One region of the Peribacillus sp. NPDC006672 genome, then DNA from elsewhere that is predicted to be linked to it. Evidence: riboswitches for the same ligand, from Rfam matches in the RefSeq annotation. Region 1 holds a riboswitch; the other holds the start of a gene.
What was found. Region 1 has a riboswitch for S-adenosylmethionine ahead of ACQKKK_RS09560 (bifunctional homocysteine S-methyltransferase/methylenetetrahydrofolate reductase). Riboswitches for the same ligand answer to the same signal wherever they lie in the genome.
Positions count from the first base shown of each region.

Region 2: it holds a riboswitch for S-adenosylmethionine, as region 1 does, so the genes downstream of both, metK (methionine adenosyltransferase) here and ACQKKK_RS09560 (bifunctional homocysteine S-methyltransferase/methylenetetrahydrofolate reductase) in region 1, are expected to answer to the same signal.

Region 1 covers NZ_JBNNOR010000005.1:17,425-22,342, forward strand. Annotated here, with positions in the region: gene ACQKKK_RS09545 (saccharopine dehydrogenase NADP-binding domain-containing protein) at 1-862, shown strand, start outside; gene ACQKKK_RS09550 (DUF3810 domain-containing protein) at 937-2,007, shown strand; gene ACQKKK_RS09555 (thioesterase II family protein) at 2,146-2,883, shown strand; SAM riboswitch class I at 3,066-3,164, shown strand; gene ACQKKK_RS09560 (bifunctional homocysteine S-methyltransferase/methylenetetrahydrofolate reductase) at 3,268-4,918, shown strand, end outside.
Region 2 covers NZ_JBNNOR010000013.1:38,807-43,724, forward strand. Annotated here, with positions in the region: gene pckA (phosphoenolpyruvate carboxykinase (ATP)) at 1-1,123, opposite strand, end outside; SAM riboswitch class I at 1,531-1,694, shown strand; gene metK (methionine adenosyltransferase) at 1,858-3,051, shown strand; gene ACQKKK_RS19555 (gamma carbonic anhydrase family protein) at 3,514-4,032, opposite strand; gene ACQKKK_RS19560 (lysophospholipase) at 4,244-4,918, shown strand, end outside.

The DNA of each region.
Region 1 (4,918 bases):
TAATTGTGCAGGACCTGAATTTGTAATTAAAGATAGAGTTGCTCAGGCAGCTATGAAAGTAGGAGCAAAATATGTTGATGCTTCCAATGCTTTATTATTGAATCAGGAGCAAAAGCTAGAGCTTAAAGCTAACGGTGTAAATTACATAGGAGCTGGTTTTTGTCCTGGAATCACAGGGCTACTATTAAAACGAGTGATAAATCATTTACTAGACGAAACTAAGTATGTGAATTGTTATATTGGTGGTGCGGAACATTATACGAAAACTTCTATCTCAGATATATTAATGAGTGGGCATAGTGTAATTGGAAAAACAGACTCTTATTGGAGTGATAATTCTGTTAAAACGGAAAATATAAATATGATGCAGAAAGAATTTGTACCTGAAGTGGATGTCCCTGTCTATAAGAAACCGTATTTAAGTCAAGAGATAATTGATATTCTAGAAGTTAGTTCGGTACAAGAACTTCACTGGTACAATATAGCAGCAAATGATTATATTTTTCGTTTGGCAATGCAATTTTATCAAATGCAACTTGAGTCTTCGGTTGAAGAAGCCATGAAAAAACTAGACATTAGTTTAGAGGAGCAACCTAAAGAGGAATGGATAGCGTTAGTCATTGATGCTACAGGAGTGAAAAATGGAAAGAATGTTAGGTGCAGATTGAATTTACAAATGGAAACGAGTTCAGAGTTAACGGGTACGGTGGCTGCTGAAATCGCCCGACAAGCTATTTCAAGTAATAGACCTAATGGTATCTACTGGGCTTATGAAGTACTTCCTATAGATTTTATGAATCAATATGTCTTTTCTAATAAACATGATTTTTATGAGGAAAAGTATATTGAAATAAAGAAATGATATTATGCGTACATCCTATACTAATTCGATAGGAGGAGTATATTATGAAAAAGCTTTTACTTAAGAGATTGCCGTTGATCTCACTTGGAGTTATGGCTTATATACTGACAAAATACGCGCAGAACCATCAGGATTGGGCAGAAAAATACAGTAGGTCTGTATATCCGATATTGTCAAAAATAGTAGGATTTTTACCTTCTTGGGTCAAATTTTCTGTTAGTGAATGGCTCGTAGTGTTGGTTGTGATGCTTTTGCTATTTTATATAGTTTATTATGTGCGCAAGGCCATCATGAGTAAAGGTGCACGTAGGATGGTAGTTTATCGTGGAACTCTAGGAATAGTTGCGATCTGTAGCGTGATATATTTTTGTTATACTGTTTTGGGTGGAATAAACTATCATAGATATTCTTTTTTGTCTTATACCGCATATCAAGAGGAGAACTACAGTGATGAGGAACTGGTGAAATTATGTAAGTCACTTGCGGTTGAAATGGAATTGGCAAGGGAAAAGTTAGAGGATACTGATCTTTTGGCTCAAGCATCAGATAATTTTGATTATTATGCACAACACGCAGTTTTGTCGATGCAAATGTTATCAAAGAAATATCCTATTTTGGAGCATTCTTTATATTCAACACCAAAACCAGTGGTGATGTCAAAACTAATGTCGCGTGCAGGGATAAATGGTATTTTTGTCCCTTTTACTTTTGAATCCAATATCAATGTTCATGTGCCAGTTTTTTTGACGCCTGCTACTATGGCACATGAATTGGCACATCAGAGTGGTTTTATGCATGAGGATGAGGCAAATTTTATAGCTTATCTGGCATGTAAGCAGCAGGATGATCCAATGATACTTTACAGTGGTTTTTTTCTAGCGTTTGATTATTCTATATCAGCGCTAAAGAAAGTTGATGCAGATAAGGCGTCTGATATAATGTCCAGTCTGTCCAAGGCGGTGCAGCATGACATAGAACAAAATGAGCAGTATCGGGATAAGTATGAGAGTGTTATTTCAAGTATTTCAAGAATTGTAAATGACTTTTATCTGAAGGCGAATAACCAGACAGACGGTTTAAATAGCTATAGTGGTATGGTAAATTTGTTGCTGGCAGAGCAGCGAGGAATAGAGAAGTATAATTAAATAAAGTATAAAAGTTACTAGGAGCGAAGTTTATTTTTTTGTAAATGTTTCTTTTGAATTTCTATTGTCCGTTTTTGTTACATATGGTTGTATCTTGAATATTTATTGGTCTATATAGTAATTTATAGTGGGCTTTAGTTGAACATAGGAGTGAGTGAAATAAATAAAATAAAAGTATTTCCGATTCCATATGCTGGAGCGTCGGTAAATGTATATTATGAATGGAAAAAACTACTGCCGGATAGATATGAATTGTGTATGTGTGAATTGGCTGGAAGAGGAACTCGATTCAGAGAGCCTTGCTACAAGTCTGTTGGTGAAGCAAGTGAAGATATCGCAAAAAGAATAAGTGAACAATTAAAATATGACGATGAATATGTTATATTTGGACACAGTATGGGAGCCTTATTGACTTATGAGATATATTATAAACTTAAGCAAATGGGAACTAAGGAACCAACCCATCTGTTTTTTTCTGGGCGAAATGCTCCGCATATTTCTGAAAAGAGAGATAATATTGAAAATATGACTAATGAAACTTTCTTGCAAACGGTAGAACAATATGGGGGACTTTCAGAGGAATTTTATACAAAAGAGATTATGGATATATTTCTTCCGATTTTGCGAGCAGATTTTATAATATTGGACAATTATAAGTTTCAACCCAAAGCAGAAAAAATAAGTTGTGGAATAAGCGTTTTTTATGCGGATAATGATTTTTCGACTCCTATCAAAAAAATTCCAAAATGGACCGAAGTTGTTGAAGGGAATGCGAAATTTCATAAGTTTAAAGGAGAACATTTTTTTTTAAATAGATATCCTAATGACATTGTAAATTTTATTGTTAAAGATACTCAACCTTTTCGAGGGGATTAAAAAATTGAAGTAATTGATTCCGAAGGAAATGATATAGCATTTCTTACAGATTCTTTGATGTTTGGAGAAAGAATTGGTGCTTCAAAAGTGAAAAAAATTCGATCAGGTATTGAAATTGACAGATTATTAATGTAAATTAAATATAATCAAATTTTGAAATCTTATGAAAATTATATAAATGGATCTTATCGAGAGAGGTGGAGGGACTGGCCCGAAGAAACCTCAGCAACCAGCTTAGGCAAAGGTGCTAAATCCAGCAAGCAGAGCTTGATAGATGAGGAGAATGTTTCAAAAAACCTTCTTCTTTGAGAAGGTTTTTTTTCTTTTCTCTCATACTCATAGAAAACGCCAAAAACAGGATTGTTTTTGAGAGAGGGTGTAATGATGAATTTTCGTAAAGAATTGAAAGAAAGAATGCTGGTTGGGGAAGGGGCAATGGGGACCTTACTGTACTCTAATGGTATCGATCAATGTTATGAGGAATTAAACTGTACGAACCCAGATAAAATAGAGTCCATTCACCGTGCCTATTTGGAAGCTGGTGCAGATATCCTTCAATCGAATACCTACGGAGCCAACTTCAACAAATTGAAACGCCATGGACTAGAAGATGAAGTAAGCAGAATCAATCGCCAGGGAATCATCCTTGCTAAAAAAGCGGCAAAAGGAAAGGCATATGTCTTCGGTACAATAGGTGCACAGCGGAGTATCAGGAAATCGGATTTAAGCATGGAAGAGATAAAGCGAGGTTTTCGAGAACAGCTATACAGTCTGCTGATGGAAAATCCTGATGGGATTCTTCTGGAAACATTCTATGACCTGGAAGAACTTGAAACCGTCCTGCAAATCGTTAAAAATGAAACTGGACTGCCGATCATCGCAAATGTTTCGATGCATGAACTGGGTAATCTTCAAAATGGAATCCATTTAAATGAAGCCTTTCAAAAACTAGAGCAATTGGGTGCCGATGTTGTTGGGGTGAATTGCCGTCTCGGTCCACATCATATGATTAGGGCCATGGAAGAAGTGAGTTTGCCAAAGCAAGCGTCGATTGCCATTTATCCTAATGCCAGCCTTCCGGATTATGTGGATGGAAGGCTTGTCTATAAAGCTGTGCCGGAATATTTCGGTTCAAGTGCCCTAGAGCTGCGTGAACAAGGTGCCACGATCATAGGAGGGTGCTGTGGAACGACTCCTTTGCATATTCAAGCTGTAAAGAATGCGATTGGAAGCTTGGTACCAGTAAAAGAAAAATTTACGAAAACCCGTGAAATAGAAATAATTGAAGTGATCGATAGAGAGTTGGAAATCCCACTGTACGAAAAGGCAAAAACTGAAAGGACGATTCTAGTTGAGCTTGATCCACCGAAAAAGTTGGGAATAGAGAGTTTCATGAATGGTGCTGAGGTTTTGAAAAAAGCAGGGGTCGATTCAATTACATTAGCGGATAATTCACTTGCTTCACCAAGGATATCGAATGATGCACTGGCTAATTTACTGAAGAACCAATTGAATGTAACGCCGATGGTGCATATAACATGCCGGGATCGAAATTTAATTGGCCTGCAGTCACATTTAATGGGCTTGCAGACGGTGGGGCTAAACGAGTTATTGATCATCACCGGAGATCCTTCTAAAATTGGGGACTTCCCAGGTGCCACTTCGGTTTATGATTTATCGTCGTTTGACCTGATAAGTATGGTCAAACAATTTAATGAAGGTCTTTCCTATTCCGGTCAAAGTTTGGGCCAACGGGCAAATTTTAAAATTGCCGCCGCTTTTAATCCCAATGTGAAATATCTGGATAAAGCTGTACAAAGAATGGAAAAGAAGATTGCATGTGGTGCTCAATCCTTTTTGACACAGCCAATTTATTCGGTGGAGCAGATTGAAGAAGTATATGAAGCTACAAAACATTTAGAGACCCCGATTTTCATCGGTATCATGCCTTTGACAAGCACACGGAATGCAGAATTCATCCATAATGAGATCCCAGGCATCAAATTGCCCGATAATGTTAGAAGGGCTATGGCTT
Region 2 (4,918 bases), on a different contig from region 1:
TACTTGTGTACCCACTTAGGAAATGGAACATTGCCTGTTCCTTGGAAAGCTTGCTGATTGGAGGCAGTACGCCTGAAGCATCAGCTGTTAAGAAAATGATTGTATTTGGGTGTCCTGCGATACTTGGGCTCACGATGTTATCGATCGCTTGCATTTGGTATGCAGCACGAGTGTTTTCTGTTAGTGAACTATCATCGTAGTTTGCTTCACGTGTTTCAGGATCAACAACTACGTTTTCCAATACGGCACCGAAACGGATCGCATCGAAAATTTGTGGTTCTTTTTCGCGTGAAAGGTTGATCGTTTTCGCATAGCATCCGCCTTCGATGTTGAATACACCGTTAGAAGACCAGCCGTGCTCGTCATCGCCAATCAGTTTACGATTAGTGTCTGCGGATAACGTTGTTTTACCTGTACCGGACAGTCCGAAGAATAAAGCGACGTCCCCTTCACGTCCTACGTTAGCAGAGCAATGCATTGGAAGGATTCCAGCCTCTGGAAGTAAGTAGTTCATGATTGAGAAGATCGATTTTTTCATTTCTCCTGCATATTCCGTTCCGCCGATAAGGATGGTGCGGCGTTCAAATGAAACGATGATGAAAGTTTCAGAAGAAGTTCCGTCCACTTCTGGATCTGCTTTGAAATTAGGTGCAGAAAGTATTGTGAATTCTGATTCGTGACCCCTTAGTTCCTCTTCGTTTGGACGGATGAACAAAGTATGGGCGAAAAGATTATGCCATGCATATTCATTAACAACTTGGATAGGAAGGCGTGATGATTCGTCTGCACCAGCGAAACCTTTGAAAACAAAAATCTCTTCTTTTGCTTTTAGGTAGTCAACTACTTTATTATATAGTTTATTGAACACATCTTCGGAAATTGGCTTGTTCACTGAACCCCAATCTACTTTGTCTTTAACAGATGCTTCTTCCACGATATATTTATCTTTAGGTGAACGGCCAGTATATTTGCCGGTTTCAGCTTTTACTGCGCCAGTTGATGTTAAAACGCCTTCGTTTCTGCTTAATACTTTTTCAACCAATTGAGGAACTGAAAGTTGAGTTTGTACATTGTTTCCTGTTAATAATTGGTGTAACTCATTAGAAACATCTACAGAATTCATATATGAGGTACCTTCCTTTGTTTAAGTTTTATATTACAATTAGTATAACACATTCATTTAAATAGTCTATACTATTTATTTTTTTTTGTGATAATTTTCAACTGGCCGCATTAATCAATTTAAATGGGAAGGAACCGAGTCAGGATGATCGCATATACTTTCAAGGAAGTGATTTTCATTGCATCATAATTTTGAATGGGAAATCATGATGCCTTTCCAATTCTTATTCTCAATGTTCTATTATTAATGGCAATTTTCATCATTTCTATTCGCCCTGACTTGGTAACCCTTTAAAGACGTTGAACCAATACGTGTTTTCACGTGAACGCCATTCTGGGGGGAATGTTCTTTTGAAAAGCATTGACAAATTCCAACCAGATACGATAATATGTTAAATTGTACGGATTCTCTTATCCCGAGTTGGTGGAGGGACAGGCCCTTTGAAACCCAGCAACCTGCCATATTGAACTTGACTCCAAGATCGATTGCCGAAAATAAAGCGATGGTTCTTCAAGGAATAGTGGTGATGGTGCTAACCTGAGCAAGGTAAAAAACCCTTGAACGATAAGAGTGAAAGGATAGAAGACAGAATTTTAAACCTTTCCTCATTTGCCAGGGAAGGTTTTTGTGTTTTTATAAGTAATTCTGTGTCTATAGTTGAAACTAATGAGGGAAACGAGTTCCGTAAAAAATCAGGCTTATGCCTACAACATACTAACTTCCAAGGGGGAAATATGATGTCAAAGAAACGTCTATTTACTTCTGAATCTGTTACAGAGGGCCATCCGGACAAGATTTGTGATCAGATTTCAGATTCCATTTTAGATGCTATCCTTGCTAAGGATGCAAATGCACGTGTTGCTTGCGAAACAAGTGTAACAACAGGTCTTGTACTTGTTGCTGGAGAAATTACAACATCCGCTTACGTGGATATTCCGCGTATCGTTCGTGATACGATTGCAGGAATTGGCTACACACGTGCGAAATACGGTTTCGATGCTGAAACTTGTGCTGTATTGAGTTCAATTGATGAGCAGTCTGCCGATATCGCGGCTGGCGTCGATAAAGCATTGGAAGCTCGTGAAGGAAACATGTCAGAGGAAGAAATCGATGCAATCGGTGCAGGGGACCAAGGTCTTATGTTCGGATTTGCCTGTAATGAAACTGAAGAGCTTATGCCGCTTCCGATCTCATTGGCACATAAACTTTCATTCCGCCTGGCTCAAGTTCGTAAAGATGAAACGCTTGCTTACTTACGCCCTGATGGTAAAACACAGGTAACTGTGGAGTATGATGAGAATAACCGTCCTGTACGTGTAGATACGATCGTTATCTCTACACAGCATGATTCAGAAATTACGCTTGAACAAATTCAAGCAGATTTAAAAGAACATGTGATTAAAGCAGTTGTTCCAGCTGAATTGATTGATGCTGAAACTAAGTACTTTATCAACCCGACTGGCCGTTTCGTAATTGGCGGACCTCAAGGGGATGCTGGTCTTACTGGACGTAAAATCATCGTTGATACTTACGGCGGATACGCTCGTCACGGCGGCGGTGCATTCTCTGGTAAGGATGCTACTAAAGTTGACCGTTCTGCGGCATATGCTGCTCGTTACGTTGCGAAAAACATCGTAGCAGCTGGCCTTGCTGACAAAGCGGAAGTTCAATTGGCATACGCAATTGGTGTGGCAGAGCCCGTATCAATCTCGATTGATACGTTCGGAACTGGTACTGTTAGCGAAGAAGTCCTTGTTGACCTAGTTCGCGCTAACTTCGACCTTCGTCCAGCCGGTATCATCAAAATGCTTGATCTTCGTCGCCCGATATACAAACAAACAGCTGCATACGGACACTTTGGCCGTACAGATGTCGATCTTCCATGGGAACGCACAGATAAAGCAGAAACATTAAAAGCACAAGCATAATCCATAAATGAAAAGGTGTCCCGCTTATAGCGGACACCTTTTTTTATTGATTAATTTTGAGAGAATAATTCGAAATCCCATATAGAAATTCACTAACGTGTATACTCGTGAATTTAGTGCGTATACTTGTGAGATTGGTGCGTATACTCGTGAATTTGGCTCGTATACTTGTGAGATGGTGCATATACTCGTGAGATGGCTCGTATACTCGTGAATTTGGCTCGTATACTCGTGAATTTGGCTCGTATACTTGTGAGTTTCGTGCGTATACTCGTGAGTTTAGTGCGTATACTCGTGAATTTGGCTCGTATACTTGTGAGATGGTGCATTTACTCGTGAGTTTCGTGCATTTACTCGTGAAATTGGTGCATATACTCGTGAGATTGGCGCATTTACTCGTGAGTTTGGCTCATTTACTCGTAAGTTTGGTGCGTATACCTATAAGTTTCCGCTAAATTCAGTTTATTTTATTCGTTCTGCCGTTTTGTAGTATTGTCCTTTTTCAGCATATTCGCGTACGATACGTTCCATATCCTGACGGTCTTCTTCATTGATTTCACGAATGACCTTAGCTGGGCGTCCGAATGCCAACATGTTCGGTGGAATGACTTTGCCTTGGGGAACGAGACTGCCTGCACCTATAAAAGCCCCTTCGCCGATTTCCGCTGCATCAAGCACAATCGACCCCATGCCGATCAAAGCTCCTTTTCGAATTTTACAGCTATGTAATATGACCTGATGGCCAATGGTTACTTCGTCCTCGATGATCAATGGATTATTTGGGCTTTGGTGCAGAACGCTGTTATCCTGTATACTGACTTTGTTCCCTATAATGGTTGGGGATACATCGCCGCGTATGACGGAATTGAACCAAATTGACGATTCTTCACCAATTTTCACATCACCTGTCACGACAGCGTTTTCAGCAATATAAGCGCTTTCAGCGATATCAGGTTCTTTACCTTTAAACGGATAAATAATCATTTTCAATCATTTCCTTCCCGAAGTGAATGTTTTTATGTATTATTTTAATATACCGTATGCAAATACACTTGGCTATTTATAATATAAATGTACAACTTGTTAGGTTTCTTTTTTTGTCGAAAATCACGAATATGGTTATAATTTATATAAATTATTTTAACTATCATAGATCGTATACAACAAGTGAAAAGTGAAAGGGGGATTTCGAATGTGGAAATGGGAGACAGAAGGAGACGCAAAAGGCGTCATTGTCATCATTCATGGGGCGATGGAACATCACGGACGTTATAAGTGGGTAACACAAATGTGGCTTTCAGCTGGATACCATGTCGTCATGGGCGACCTTCCTGGGCAGGGTATGACTACTCGCGCCTACAGGGGACATATCGATTCCTTTGATGAGTATTTGGACGAAGTGAAAAGCTGGATAGAAGAGGCTTACGAATATTCGCTGCCGGTCTTTTTACTTGGACACAGCATGGGCGGTTTGATCTCGATACGCCTTCTTCAGGAAGAGGAATGGGACATTGCAGGGGTGATTCTTTCTTCTCCTTGTTTGGGCCTCGTGACGAAGCCGCGGAAGTTCCTTACAACACTCTCGCATGGTTTGAATATCGTTATGCCTCAGTTCAGGGTAGATTCCGGATTGACACCTGAAATGGCGACGAGAAGTGCGGAAATTCGTGAATCCGATAGAAACGATACATTATATATCACAAAGGTTTCGGTTCGCTGGTATCGCGAGCTTGCACAGGCTATGAAGGATGCTTTTGAAGAGATTCCCGAATTTCAGGATGTGCCGCTTTTGGTAATGCAGGGCGGAGATGACCGAATCGTGAACAAGAAGGCGGTTCGTGAGTGGTTCAATTATAACTTGGCAAGT